Regions from separate parts of the Paenibacillus sp. J2R1T-4 genome, predicted to be linked through region 3. Evidence: riboswitches for the same ligand, from Rfam matches in the RefSeq annotation. Region 3 holds a riboswitch; each other region holds the start of a gene.
What was found. Region 3 has a riboswitch for cyclic di-AMP ahead of AC58QD_RS22745 (3D domain-containing protein). Riboswitches for the same ligand answer to the same signal wherever they lie in the genome.
Positions count from the first base shown of each region.

Region 1: it holds a riboswitch for cyclic di-AMP, as region 3 does, so the genes downstream of both, AC58QD_RS23840 (hypothetical protein) here and AC58QD_RS22745 (3D domain-containing protein) in region 3, are expected to answer to the same signal.
Region 2: it holds a riboswitch for cyclic di-AMP, as region 3 does, so the genes downstream of both, AC58QD_RS29905 (C40 family peptidase) here and AC58QD_RS22745 (3D domain-containing protein) in region 3, are expected to answer to the same signal.
Region 4: it holds a riboswitch for cyclic di-AMP, as region 3 does, so the genes downstream of both, AC58QD_RS05845 (CAP domain-containing protein) here and AC58QD_RS22745 (3D domain-containing protein) in region 3, are expected to answer to the same signal.

Region 1 covers NZ_JCAUBA010000017.1:29,403-32,992, forward strand. The annotation lists gene AC58QD_RS23830 (histidine kinase) at 1-207, opposite strand, end outside; gene AC58QD_RS23835 (hypothetical protein) at 258-698, opposite strand; cyclic di-AMP (ydaO/yuaA leader) riboswitch at 1,109-1,311, shown strand; cyclic di-AMP (ydaO/yuaA leader) riboswitch at 1,398-1,617, shown strand; gene AC58QD_RS23840 (hypothetical protein) at 1,736-2,140, shown strand; gene kdpA (potassium-transporting ATPase subunit KdpA) at 2,203-3,590, shown strand, end outside.
Region 2 covers NZ_JCAUBA010000028.1:53,311-56,900, forward strand. The annotation lists gene AC58QD_RS29895 (branched-chain amino acid aminotransferase) at 1-654, shown strand, start outside; gene AC58QD_RS29900 (carbohydrate-binding family 9-like protein) at 1,128-1,781, shown strand; cyclic di-AMP (ydaO/yuaA leader) riboswitch at 1,965-2,114, shown strand; gene AC58QD_RS29905 (C40 family peptidase) at 2,115-2,981, shown strand; gene AC58QD_RS29910 (hypothetical protein) at 3,556-3,590, shown strand, end outside.
Region 3 covers NZ_JCAUBA010000015.1:98,066-101,655, reverse strand. The annotation lists gene AC58QD_RS22750 (polysaccharide deacetylase family protein) at 1-806, shown strand, start outside; gene AC58QD_RS22745 (3D domain-containing protein) at 817-1,623, opposite strand; cyclic di-AMP (ydaO/yuaA leader) riboswitch at 1,631-1,811, opposite strand; gene AC58QD_RS22740 (response regulator) at 1,880-2,596, opposite strand; gene trmL (tRNA (uridine(34)/cytosine(34)/5-carboxymethylaminomethyluridine(34)-2'-O)-methyltransferase TrmL) at 2,717-3,181, shown strand; gene AC58QD_RS22730 (AbrB/MazE/SpoVT family DNA-binding domain-containing protein) at 3,312-3,560, shown strand.
Region 4 covers NZ_JCAUBA010000002.1:480,254-483,843, reverse strand. The annotation lists gene AC58QD_RS05855 (alpha/beta-type small acid-soluble spore protein) at 1-201, opposite strand, end outside; gene AC58QD_RS05850 (CBS domain-containing protein) at 407-835, shown strand; gene AC58QD_RS05845 (CAP domain-containing protein) at 1,150-1,956, opposite strand; cyclic di-AMP (ydaO/yuaA leader) riboswitch at 1,963-2,089, opposite strand; gene AC58QD_RS05840 (sugar phosphate isomerase/epimerase family protein) at 2,175-3,050, opposite strand; gene AC58QD_RS05835 (YhgE/Pip family protein) at 3,197-3,590, opposite strand, start outside.

The DNA.
Region 1 (3,590 bases), on a different contig from region 3:
TTCAACTGTTTCCGGCCGCCGTGAAGTAGACACCGCACAGATCACGACATCAATGCCCTCCCGCTTCAATTGCTGACCTTCGCGCAGCATATGATAAGTTTTGCCAGAACCGCTGACTGCGCCGATAATAATTTTCAATTTTCCCTGATGCAGCTTGGAGATGGAATGTAGAATTTCTTCTGGCGTTTTCCGCTTGAATGGGTCCATCGCGAGATTGTTCACTTCCTATAAATAGGCTATATCTACATTGTGTCCCATCAGAATGAATAATAGGACTGGGATTGCTCGATCAAATAATGGCGTGATAAGGGAGAACGATCCGTCTCTTGAATGGCGCTGTATTCCGGATTCTGGATCTGCCAAGCAAGATGGAACAAAGCAGATTGAGCCAACTGACACCGTTCTGCGCCCCAGCTCATTTCCTTGTCTCTAATATGAAGAAGGCATTCTGACAAGCATAACCCCTTCAGATCGACGAATACCCCGCCCCATCGAACGAGATTAATCGGGCTGCTGCCCTCAGGCAGAACACATTCTCCCCAACCATTAACACCGCCGCTAGTTATTTTTAACATACAGCTTTTATATTCAAATAGAAAGAGTTCCATGGTGCTAATTCTGCGGATGGAAGGGGTTTGATGAATAAAATGGATGTTAGCGATAGGATCCAGATAGGGATCAACAGATTCTGCAAGCATTCCTTAGTCACACTCCTAGTCCGATTTAAGGTCATATGAATTCATATAAACATAATCAACAAACATGAAGCAGGGTCAAGAAATTGTAAATTAATGTGAATCTTACGCTCAGGGATAAGCAAAGTAAAACCTCAATGAAGGTGATACAGAGTCAATTTCGGGATAATTTGCGGAATGAAAGCGAAATCAATTCGGAATGGCTTTGAATATAAGGCGGTTCCTTGCGATTGCTAGTTATTTCATAAAAGGAATAATATCAGGAGAAATAGAGACTTATATAGAGAATTACGGAGATAAATGGGTGTATGGTCCCTATAAAAGTCTGGAATGGTTTATTTTCAAAATCAGCTATTCTTTACACTGGAACGGCTCAGGCGTATGATACGTCTCATGATTCATAGCGAAAGTTTTATTGTGAATCGCTGAAATTCCTGCACGTCAGGAATACGGGGGAACCAATATAAGCGATGTCTGGACGGTGTGAGAGCCGTTATAGGCATGGCATGGGGTGAATCTCGAGGGACAAGGAACCATGAATCCTGTAACTCGAGTAGGGCGACTCTCACCGTCCGAATCCGACAGCTAACCTCGTAAGCAGATGTAGAGAGGATGATGAAGCTTGTGATCGGCTAATGCGACCACGGGGCTTACGCCTCTGTGGTTTTTTGGTGTGAAGTTAATTGAAGTAAATGAAGTGAAATGAATGAATCGCTGAGTCCTTGAATGGAAAAGGAACGGGGGAACCAACAGGTAGCCTGAGCTCGTATCGCAGCAAGATCGTGCAGAGTGAACGTGCTCCCAGGGGTGAATCTCAAGCATGAAAGCAGCCTTTAGTGATAGGTTCGCTTCCTAGATGAGTAGGGCAACTCTCAAGCCCGAATCCGACAGCTAACCTCGTAAGCGTATTGAGAGAGGAAACGATTGTCGTGGCAAGGCACGGTCTGTTTGGCTGTGCATGAATGAAGCCGCGAGAAGAGTTCACCTCTTCCGCAGGCTTCTTTTTTGTTGCCTTAAAAGTGTACAGGAGGAAACTAAGAATGGGATCACAGACGGAAAGAATACTCATTTCTGCACCGAACAAAGCGGGAGAAGTATTTGTACGTGAAGTAATGCGAATGAAGCTTCCATTTGCTCTATTGGTCAACAATAAAGCCGAAAGGGATAAATATAAGGAAATTGGGGCAAAAGATTGGATATTGCTGGACACAATTGACCAATCGACCTGGAGTCTTCCTGATTTTCCTGTCGGGAAAGTGTTCCTCTTCGAAACAAGCCAAACCTTGTGCTGTCGGTATATCCAGATATGTCGGACATGGACTGCGAAGCCAATCTATGTGATTACACTGGAGAGTCGTCCTCGGCTTATATACAAAGGGCTAGGAGCAACTTATGTCATTCATACGCATAGTAATGAGGTTTCATTTCTGACAGAAACGCTGTAGGGCATGAAGGAAATGAAGGAGTCGCTGAGTAATAGCGTCCCTTGGGAGGAGTTTTGTTAGCGATGGGGATTATACAAATGGGTATTGTCATTGTGTTGCTTGTTCTGCTTGTTAAGCCGCTCGGATCTTATCTGTTCCATGTGTTCTCGAATGAGACGAACCGAACGGACCGCTGGTTCAACTGGTTGGAGAGACCGATCTATTCAATCATTGGACTCAGAGAACGTAAGGGCATGACATGGAAGACATACGCAATTAGTTTCATAGGCATGAACATTGTTTTGATGGTGGTTAGTTATCTTATTCTCAGGCTGCAAGGGAACCTGCCTCTCAATCCGAATGGAATTGCCGGTATGGGAAACTCGCTTACGTTCAATACGGTGATCAGCTTTATGACCAACACGAATCTTCAGCATTATAGCGGGGAAACGGGCTTGTCTTATTTCTCGCAGATCGCGGTCATAACGATGATGATGTTTACTTCTGCTGCTACAGGCTTGTGTGTTGCGATCGCTTTTATTAGAGGAATCACCAACAAGGGACATACAATAGGGAATTTCTTCGAGGATTTCGTGAAGGCTCATACAAGGGTGTTTCTTCCGCTGGCTTTTGTCGTGACAATTGCTTTAGTTGCCCTGCAAGTCCCGCAAACGTTGAAACCTACCTTGTCAGCAACGACTCTGGAAGGCGCGGTGCAACAAATTGCTATAGGGCCGGTAGCGTCACTCGAATCGATCAAACATTTGGGTACGAACGGGGGAGGTTTCTTCGGAGCGAACTCCGCTCATCCCTATGAGAATCCGAATCCGATTACGAATGTCATTGAGATTTTATCCATGTGGTGTTTGGCTGCTGCGCTTCCTTATACATTCGGAATGTTCGCTAAGAACCGCAAGCAGGGCTGGGTTATTTTCTCGGCGATGATGATTCTGTTCATTGGGTTCTTATCACTTAACTATGCCGCAGAATCGAGCGGGAATCCAGTTATGAACCGGCTAGGTATAGACGCATCGCAAGGCAGTATGGAAGGCAAAGAAGTCCGCTTCGGCATCGCCCAGTCCGCACTATTTACAACGGTAACTACTGCAGCGACTACAGGAACAGTCAATAATATGCATGATACCTTGACTCCGCTTGGCAGTATCACTCCTTTTGCATTAATGATGCTTAACTGTGTATTTGGGGGTAAAGGCGTCGGCCTAGTCAATATGCTCATGTATGCGATTCTAGCCGTATTCCTGGCTGGATTGATGGTTGGTCGGACACCCGAATTTCTCGGTAGGAAGATCGAAGCACGCGAGATGAAGCTGATTGCAGCAGCTATTCTGGTCCATCCTTTGATCATATTAGCGCCGACTGCATTGGCTCTTGTTAGTGAACTAGGTACGGTTGCAATTACGAATCCTTCTTTTCACGGGATCTCGCAGGTGTTGTACGAATTTACATCGTC
Region 2 (3,590 bases), on a different contig from region 3:
TCAGAACCTTGTCTAGGTGTACGCGCTTCATACCGTTATATGCTGATGGTGATTCTGTCTCCTGTAGGGGCGTATTACTCAGAGGGCATTAAACCAGTCAAGATCAATGTAGAGAGCAATTATGTTCGCGCCGTTCGCGGTGGAACAGGGAATGCCAAGACAGCGGGTAATTACGCTTCGAGTATCAAAGCGCAAGAAGAGGCCAAAGAGGGCGGTTACGCTCAAGTTTTGTGGCTGGATGGCGTGGAGAAGAAGTATATTGAAGAAGTCGGCAGTATGAACGTATTTTTCAAAATCAACGGCGTGGTGGTTACACCTGAGTTGAATGGCAGCATTCTGCAGGGTGTCACGCGTGCGTCCGTTATTGAACTGCTGCAGACCTGGAATATTCCAGTCGTAGAGCGGAAGCTATCCATCCAAGAGCTGTACGAAGCTTCTCAGAATGGAACATTGGAAGAAGCGTTCGGTACAGGCACGGCTGCGGTCATCTCACCTGTCGGCGAGCTGAACTGGGAAGATAAGAAGATCATCATCAACAAAGGTGAGATCGGGCCTGTTGCACAGCGTGTATACGATACGATTACCGGCATTCAGAACGGTTCCGTCGAGGATTCATTCGGTTGGACCGTGCAGGTTGAAACGGTAAAAGCATAGTGATTGTAGTGGAAACATCCCGATCCTTCATAAAAGGATTCGGGATGTTTCTTTATGTGTGCGCAGCGGCGCCCGGCCTCGCTCTAAAGCGGAAAATCCGCTTTGCAACCCGCAGCAGCGGCGCCTGGCTTGCTCTAAAGCGGAAAATCCGCTTTGCAGCCCGCAGCAGCGGCACCCGGCCTTGCTCTAAAGCGGAAAATCCGCTTTGCAACCCGCAGCAGCGGCGCCCGGCCTCGCTCTAAAGCGGGAAATCCGCTTTGCAGCCCGCAGCAGCGGCGCCCGGCCTTGCTCTAAAGCGGAAAATCCGCTTTGCAGCCCGCAGCAGCGGCACCCGGCCTTGCTCTAAAGCGGAAAATCCGCTTTAGAGCTCGCTGCACGCCGCTCAAAATGATATCGGCCCCCGATTGCCATTCCAGAACGATCCGTGATAAGCTTTTTTTAGCAAAGAATACATACATAAAGGAGATATCCGTATGAGTGAATTCAAGTATGTGTGCCGTAAGCTGCCCTTGCAAGGCAAACTGGCTTTACCGCTGACTCCTACTATGTGGGAAACCGCGACAGAAGTGGAGCTGCGTGAAGTGGTTACAGGGGACAAGCCCAAGTTGGCTACTGCTGTCCGGGCCGCGTGGAACAATTGGGGCGTCTATTATCGTTTTGTGTGTGAGGATGACAGTATTGTGAGCACTATGACACAGCGGGATGATCCTATTTATGATGAAGATGTAGTCGAGGTATTCATGTCAGTAGACGGGGATCTGTCCAGATACTTTGAATTTGAATTCAGTCCGGCCAGTGTGATGTTCGACGCAACCATTGTGAATGACCTGAATGATCCAACAGGGAATACTCTGAATGTCGACACCTCATGGGACAGCTCTGAGCTGACTTTGTGGGTGAATGTGGATTTGGCTAATCGGCGTGTAGAGTATGAAATTGCTATTCCAGCAGCTGATCTGTTGAATGGGAGGTCCATTGAAGCTGGAGATGAGTGGAGAACCAATTTGTATCGCATAGACCGCAATTCGAGCAACGATCCTGAGCTGGACGAATACAGCGCTTGGTCGCCAACGAGACGTTTACGGTTCCATATTCCGCAACGATTTGGAACATTTACGTTTGAATAGCCCGAAATTACGGTTTTGGTCACCATTTTCTAATTATTGGCGGTTGAATCCAAATGTATCCTATGATAGCCTAACAAATATGTAAAAACAAAAGAATGCCGAATCGGGTCGTGCCGAACGACTTGTACGGGGGACTATGAAAGAAGCACGAATGCTGGATTGAAGTCTGGTGCGATGTTTCTTTCCATGCGCTAACTGAATCATCTGATTTATGGATGGTTGGGGGATCGCAAGTGGGGTGAATGCTTGGTAAGCCCGCAAGGGGGAACCGGCTAGGGAAACTCTCTTCCCGAATCCGACAACTAACCTCGGAGGCAACAGGAGGGAAAAGATTTGAAGCGTTTTGTCAAAACGGTTTTTTGGTCATGTGCGATTGGAGGTATTGCAGCCGCGCTTTCTTTGACTGCACCGTCCGAAGCCAAAGCATATCCGGCGGAATACGGAGTTAAGGTTCAGGTGAATGATTCTATTGTCGCATTTCCAGAAGCACAGCCATTTATCGACACATCCGGCACTTTGCTTGTTCCAATTCGCAATATAGCGGAGAAGATGGGCTACAAAGTGGATTGGGCCATGAGTAATTCAAGCATTAGTCTGAAGCTCAGTGACGGTAACAAGGTGATTTCGATCAAGACAGGTTCAACAGAAGCAAATGTCAACGGAAAATCCATTAAGACGGATGTTCCTCCAGTGTTAGCCAATGGGATGACCTATGTTCCTCTCCGGTTTATCTCAGAAAGCTTCGGTTATATGTTACAGTGGGACGACGCTAATGGTGTAGCAATCATCTGTCAGGACGGACAATATCATGCACCAGCCTGGTATGTGCCGGCCAAGAAGACACTGGCCGATATGGTATCCGACACGTCGAAGTATTACATAGGGATTCGATACATGTGGGGCGGTACTACTACCAATGGCTTCGACTGCTCTGGATTTGTGAACTATGTATTCGATCAGTACGGAATAGATCTACCGCGTACATCGAAAAGCATGTATGACACTGCTGGCACACGAACCGTAGGTTTGGCACCTGGCGATCTTGTATTCTTCAACATAGGCAAAGGAACGACACATGTCGGCATTTATCTAGGGAATGATCAATTTATTTCTGCCACCTCTTCAAGTGGGATAAAGATTGATTCGATTTCTAGCAACTACTGGGGTTCCAAGTTTATTGGTGCTAACAGAGTCGTATAATCTAGCTTTAATTTAATAGGATTAGTAAACAAGCGGTGCGGACCTTCCTCAGGTTCGTGCCGTTTGTTTATCTTTAACCAATCTTTGTTGAAGTGAATCACTAGATGAGCCTAATTCCTGAAAGTATACAATTTGTTACACAGCTCAGCCAAGCCGCTAAGCTTGACACGATGCCTAATGATAAGCCATGTTACTATCGTCTATTTGGGTCATTTCATCAATCAGGCACTAAATAGCCAACCCGTCTATCCCTTATTTCCGCATTGCGAACCGATTTCCCTCAGAATCCATGCAAATAACCAGTAGTAAAACTTGTTATCCAAGAACAAACTGGTTTTTCCGCCCCAATAACCTATACCAGCACTGGCTAACTGATCTCCTCAGGACCTAATGGTACACTTTTTTACAATAACGCTGCCAGGATGCACGGTTTGGATGAATTTACTTGTGTTCTTGCAATTAAATACGCTGTAGTTTGCGAAGGCGAATGTCGGATTAAATGCCTGATTTTGGGATATGCTAACTTTGAACTATAGGAATGCATGATATCCTTAATAGAAAGAAGGGCTTGTCCATGAGTCATGTTCCAATGGTATTCATGTTTCCAGA
Region 3 (3,590 bases):
TGCCTAGTGTTGTTATGCCTCAGCCATCTGTTCCGCTTGCTATTCCTTCGCCAGCCCCAGCACCAGTGCCGACCCCTGCTTCGCCTGCATCTGTGAAGAAGAAACCTTCAATTCCCGTCCAACGGCAGCAGGAGATGTCACAGAAAAAACTGACCCTTGCTGAATTAAGAAGTAAATATTCCGACATTTTCAAATTCCAGGGGCAATCGCAAGGACGTAAAATCGCGCTAACTTTTGATGATGGTCCTGATGATCTATATACGCCTCAAGTCCTGAATGTATTGAAAGCCGCAAATGTGAAAGCAACCTTCTTCCTAGTTGGTAAACGAGCGGAGGCACATCCGGCAATTGTGGGCCGTATTGCTAAGGAAGGACATGTCATTGGAAATCACTCTTATAATCATCCGCTCTTTACCAAGTTGTCCTTATTGGCTTTTCAGCAACAGATTAATCAAACGACCCGGATTCTGAGCGGGCAAATTGGATACAGCCCTAAGCTGATTCGACCGCCATATGGAGCAATATCAGAGGAACAGCTGAAATGGACCGGCGACCATCGATATATGATCGTGAACTGGAATGTAGATTCCTTAGACTGGAAAGGGTTATCCGCGGAGCAAGTTTCTCATAATATATTAAGCACGGTCAAATCCGGGGCAATTGTTCTGCAGCATTCAGCAGGCGGAGACAATCAGGATTTATCTGGAACGGTAGGAGCGTTATCAACGATTATCCAGAAATTAAAAGCAGACGGCTACGAATTCGTAACCGTCCCTCAATTATTGAATATACCTAAGCAGTTATAAAGAACAAGGGTCAGTTCAAAACGTAGATCTCTACATTTTGAATGCCAAAACCTTTGACATAATCTCTAGACCCAGGAATGAAGATATCAATTCGATTACCCTTAATGGCTCCACCAATATCTGTCGCTTTTGCCATAAGTGTCTGCGGTAGACCGTCAAAACTATGTCCTCTGACCAGAACCGTTGTGCCAAGCGGGATGACGGATGGGTCAACTGCTATCGTACCAAGCTTAAGCGCATTGCCAAAATAATCTACTGCGCCATAATTGCCGTTCTCTTCCGTTGCGCTGGAATAGGCGGATGCCTTGGCTTGAATAACCTTTTTATAGGAAACGGGTTTCCCGTTGCTATCCTGAACGGTCTTGTTTTGCGTATCCGCTGTAGGTGCTGATTGAGGCGCTGCCGCCTGTTTCGAGGCTGTAGCAGGCTTAGTTACAGCTTTGGCTTTGTTCACAATTGCAGCTTTTGGAGTGGCTGCGGGAGCAGGTGTAGGCTGAGGCGCTGGGACTGCAGCGGGTTCTGCTGATTGTGCTGGCGGAACATCAGCGGTTACGAATAGTGCTTGCTCCAAAAGCTCTAATCTCAGATTAGGACGCTGCAAATCCCAACCTGCTTGAGAATCGAACGTGATCGGTACAGCAGGGGCAATTGGCTCCCAATTGTTAATCTGTTCCGTTTCTTTAACGGTTGGAGCAATAGAGATGAGTTCTTCCGGAAGCAGCTTGATTACATTTTCCGCAAAGACGGTTGTCCCGCCAATACAGAAGGCTCCTAACGCTACAGTAGCTAACGTTCGGGTGACAAATTTGGATTTCAAGGTACATCGCTCCTTTTGTAAATAGGCCTACGAGGTTAGTTGTCGGGTTTGGGCTGAGGATACAACCCTTCGTTGCTTGAAGTAACGATTCACCCCATCGGACTTGATGAACAGAAGTCCGCAATAAATCATCCCCCGCACTGTCGCAATCAAGCTGATTGGATGGACAGTTTCGGCCGTGCATAAACAAAAGAGTAACATACCTATCCGATCGGATAAATGCCCAAAATATGGGTACCTCTATTGAAAACGTTTCCTACCTACTAATAATTTCCTTCGCAGAAGGCTCCGTAAGCTTATATCCAACGTTGCGAACAGTCATGATATATTCAGGATTTCGAGCATTTTTTTCCATTTTATCGCGCAAATGACTAATGTGAACATCTACGATTCGGGTGTCCCCGAGAAAGTGATAATCCCATACCCCGTGCAACAATTGCTGACGACTGAGCACTTTTCCTCGATGTTTGCAGAGAAAGACGAGCAGCTCGAATTCCTTTGGCGTTAACTCGACAGGATTACCGTGCATATTCACTTCACGTTGATCAGGAACAATTTCGATTGGACCGATTTGCAGTTTATCTTCCGTAAGAGAAGGCAAGGTACTCAATCTGCGAAGAATGGCTTGAATGCGGGAAATAAGCTCCTGCGGGCTGAATGGTTTGGTCATATAGTCGTCTGCGCCATTATCCAAGCCTTGTATTTTGTCAGACAAATCCTGCATAGCGGTTAACATAATGATCGGTACCCGGTTATCCTGGCTGCGCAGCTTACGGCATACTTGAATACCATCCAGCTTGGGGAGCATCAGATCCAATACGATCAGGTCCGGACGGAATTTAGAAAGCACTTCAAAGACGGCCTCACCATCATACACACATTGCACATCATAGCCAACAAGCTTCAAATTGTATTCTATCAAAGTGGAGATTGAGGGTTCATCATCAACAACTAGTATCCGTTTTTTTGTCATCATCTAGGTCTCCTTTTCGATCATAGTCGGTTAACAATACATTCATTATGGCGCAAGTATATAAGGAGAATTTGCATCCTTTGTAAAGTGGATGTTAAAATGTTCGATGAGGTGAAGGATTTGGCTTTTCATATTGTGCTTGTGGAGCCGGAAATTCCGGCGAATACCGGGAACATCGCTAGAACTTGCGCGGCGACTGGGACTCATCTGCATTTGGTGAGACCGTTAGGATTTGATACCGATGACCGGACTTTAAAACGTGCAGGGCTAGATTACTGGCATGCTGTAAACGTAGCTTATTACGATTCATTCCAGGAACTGCAGGCGCAGTACAGCACTAGCAGATATTTCTATGCCACTACTAAGGCAGCTCGACTGTATACACAATTTGAATACAAAGACGGAGATATGTTTGTGTTTGGCAAGGAAACGAAGGGCCTTCCTCCCGAGTTGGTGCAAGCCAATCGAGATACGTGTATTCGGATGCCTATGACGGATGCCGTGCGCTCTCTGAATCTATCCAATTCGGCGGCCATTGTGTTATTCGAAGGTTTAAGGCAAAATCAATTCCTTGGACTAAGCTAAAAGGCATCGAACTTGCAAATATTGCGACCCCATGGCATGAAATAAGCAGGATTTTCCGAACAAATAGCGAATATAGTAGGACGAACATGATCTGCGTTTTTTCGTTACATTTGTCGGAGGGGGAACTTTGATGAGGCCAGCTGGCGTCGTCCGTAAGGTTGATCAACTGGGCAGAATTGTATTGCCTAAGTCGCTCAGAAAGCGTTACAGAATGAATGAAGGAGATCCTGTAGAAATTTTGGTAGCCGGTGATCAAATATTGCTTGAGCGTTTTCGGCCAAAATGTGTTTTTTGCGGGGAAATGAATGAAGTAACGGAATATAAAGAAAAGCATATCTGCCAAGGATGCTTAGGGGAAATGACGCAAATACGGGCATAATCTCCAAGGATTTCCCGGTGGCGTGCATCG
Region 4 (3,590 bases), on a different contig from region 3:
GCCAATTTGCCCTCCGACTTTCCCAACAGATTCTGTTGTAAGATGACCGTTATCACCCTGGGTAAGCGGTACACCAAGTGACTTGGCTACCTCATATTTAACCTGATCAGGATGATTAGGATCAACCGCATATCCTTGCTCTTTCATAACCTCAACTTTGAAAGCATCCAGTCGATTCGAACGGTTTCGTCTTCGCGACATAATATTCACCTCATTTGTATTGTTCCCTTGTGTTGTTGATGCAATGTGTTGTTTTCAGATCCATATTGTTCCATATTCACTGATTTTCCATATAAAAAATTAACGCAATGCTTCAAAACACGGTATAATGGGTAAGAGATGTGTGGTCTTTATGGATATGGAGTTTGTCATATAGAGAAAGAATCATGGAGAAGGAGATTGTTACATGAATATTGCTTTTTTTCTAGTCCCCAAACTTGAAGTGATTTGTTTAACTACTCAATCAACACTTCGTCAGGCTTTGGAGCGGATGGAATATCACCGTTACACAGCCGTTCCCATTCTTAGTGAAGAAGGCAAGTATGTAGGCACGATTACTGAAGGAGATTTACTTTGGTTCCTAAAGAATAACGAAGACGTGTCATTCGACAACGCTCATCGTGTACAACTATCTGAAATTCCAATGCGAGTCCATAATATGCCGGTTCACATTAATGCGAACATGAGTGATTTGATCTCCAAAGCCAAGCTGCAGAATTTCGTTCCTGTTGTTGATGACATGGACCGCTTTATCGGTATCGTTCGCCGCAGCGACATTATCGAATATTGTGCCCAACAAGTATTTCAATTAACGGGCGAGAATGCGATTGTATAATGGAAAGTTAAAGGAACACCGCTTATCCGAATGGATAGGCGGTGTTTTTTGTTGACAATTATAGTGCTCCTTTGCGGCTGAATTCAGTTTTGCGCGTAGGAGAGCAGGAAGATGGGCTCCAATCGCTGTTGCATTTGAATTCTGATGAATTATTTTAAGTGGTGAGAATTCAAGTGCAAAGGCGACCGCTAACGCTTTTCCGCTCCATCTTCCTGCTCTTTTCTGTTCAACGTTTCATTAATCCCAAAAACTAATAAATTCTATAAAAAAAAACCGCAGACAAAAGTCAGCGGTTCTAACTAAAATGGATTATCCTATCCTGTAAATTCTTGTACCCATTCGCCGTTGTAGTAAGCAACACCGATCTTCGTGAAGTTCGGGCTCAAAATATTTTGACGATGTCCGGGGCTGTTCATCCAGGCTGTCATTACTTCTTGAGGGTTGCGTTGACCTTTAGCAATGTTCTCACCAGCATAACGGTAAGAGATATTATAAGATTTCATCATATCAAACGGTGAACCAAAAGTTGGTGAAGTATGATCAAAATAGTTATTGTTGTACATATCTTTGGCTTTGTCTAACGCCATCCGAGTCAATTCAGCATCACTGGTTACTGGCTTCAGTCCTGCTTTGGCACGCTCTTGATTCACAAGTGAAATCACTTGATTGGCATAGGAGCTCTCTGTTCCAGTTGATTGGTCAGGCTGTGTAGGTTGAACAGGTGCTGGCTTAACTGGTGCAGGTTTTACCGGTGTAGGAGTTGGTGTTACAGGCGTTGGCTTAACTGGCGCCGGAGTTGGAGCTACCGGTGCTGGTGTCGGCGTTGGAGTTACTGGCGCTGGTGTTACAGGCGTTGGAGCTACAGGTTTCGGCTCAGGCGTTCCAGTTGGCAATTGCAGCTGTAAGCCTGGGAAGCATTGTTGCAGCTTCGAAAAGTCAAATTTACCATTCAGTAAATCCGCCAAGTTACCTTGTTGCACGCTGTAGTAAACCTTAACGTTGTTGCTATTGTTAGGCAATTCGGTTAGTGGCGCTGCTGACGCTGCACCTGCTCCGAATGTGCCTCCGATTACGCTAAGTGCAAGTACTCCTGCTAGAATCTGTTTGTTCATTTTCTTCAAAACGATCCACTCTCCCTTTCGGCCTGCGAGGTTAGCTGTCGGATTCGGATCAAAGAGTTAACCCGGCCGCTTTGATGCGGCTTCACCCCAAAGTTGGTTCCCCCGTGCTTATTAGCTTCGGCCTAGTTTGTTTGGTGCCTGTTCATTGTAGCATGCATCTATTCAATAATTCATGCCGCAATTTATGGCAACTGAACAGGAAAGTGGAATTTTCGGTATTATCGATACATCTTGATGAAATCTACGGCTTTACGAATATCAACTTCAGGTTGATCGCCAACTTCACGTTCGATCGTCAAATAACCTGTGTAGCCGATGTCTTGGATTGCTTGAAAATAAGCTTTGAAATCTACTTTACCTTCGCCAAGGGGAACTTCACGGAAGATCTCTCCAGAGCTGACCATCTTCGCAATTTTACCATGATCCATCGGCTCATAGCCCAAAGAACCATACACCTCGCGAGGATCTACTTCTTTATAACGGATGCCATCCTTCACGTGGGTGTGTACAATGTAATCTTTCAATATATGAAGTCCGCGTACCGGATCATCGCCTGTTACCATTACCATGTTGGCTGGGTCGAAGTTAACGGAAACGCCTTTGCTGCTAAGTGTATCGAGGAATCCTTTAAGATGATCAGCCGTCTCAGGACCTGTCTCGATTGCAAAAAATCCGCCCATGCTGCTGGCATATTGGCTAAGCTCTTCGCAGGATTGCTGCATAGCTGCGTATGTGGCGCCATTCTTATCATCCGGCACAATCCCGATATGTGTAGTAACAATATTCGTTCCTAACTCCTTGGCCAGATCCAGTATACGCTTGGATTTCTCAATCTTCGCAGGATTTGCTCCGACATCTTGGAAGCCATGTCCACCTAAGTCACCGCATAAAGCAGAGATTTCAAGACCAAGGGAGTCTATGTAGGATTTCAATTCACGACGCTGAGCGGGTGATAAGTTTGCTGGGTCCATCTCTCCGCTTACCGCATAGATCTGTACACCTTCTGCTCCTACTTCTTTCGCTTTCAACAGCCCGGCTCTAACTCCTATACCAAAGCTATCTACGATAACACCTATTTTATTAGTTAATTTCATTTCTAACAAACATCCTCTCTATTTGAAAGATTCCCAAGGAATGGGTTGCATACGTAGTGATTGTACTTTTGTATCATGGGCTGTGTCAATATCAACAAAGGCAACCTTCCTCGTAACAGAGAAATGGCTGCCTTTTGTCGGAGTTATTAGATTGTTACTGCTGGTGTTGGATCGTTCTGTTCAGAATGATCCTTTTTGCGGAAATTCACAATAAAGTACGTTAAAGTCAATAGGCTTGCTCCTACTGTAAAAGCACCTAGGATAAGTGCGTTTTGGCCAAGATAAGAGAAGTCTCCGCTAGAAATAACGGCTTTGTATCCTGATACCGTGTAGGACATCGGCAGCCATGCATTGAATACTTGCAGCGGTGCAGGGATTAATTCCAACGGGAATGTTCCAGCCGATGTTGTCAATTGCAGGATCAAGATAATGATGGCAATGAATCGACCTGGGTCTCCGAATGCTGTAACCAAGAACTGCACAAGTGTCATGAAGGTCCAACTAACCAACACACTGAACAACATGAAGTATGGGATGCTC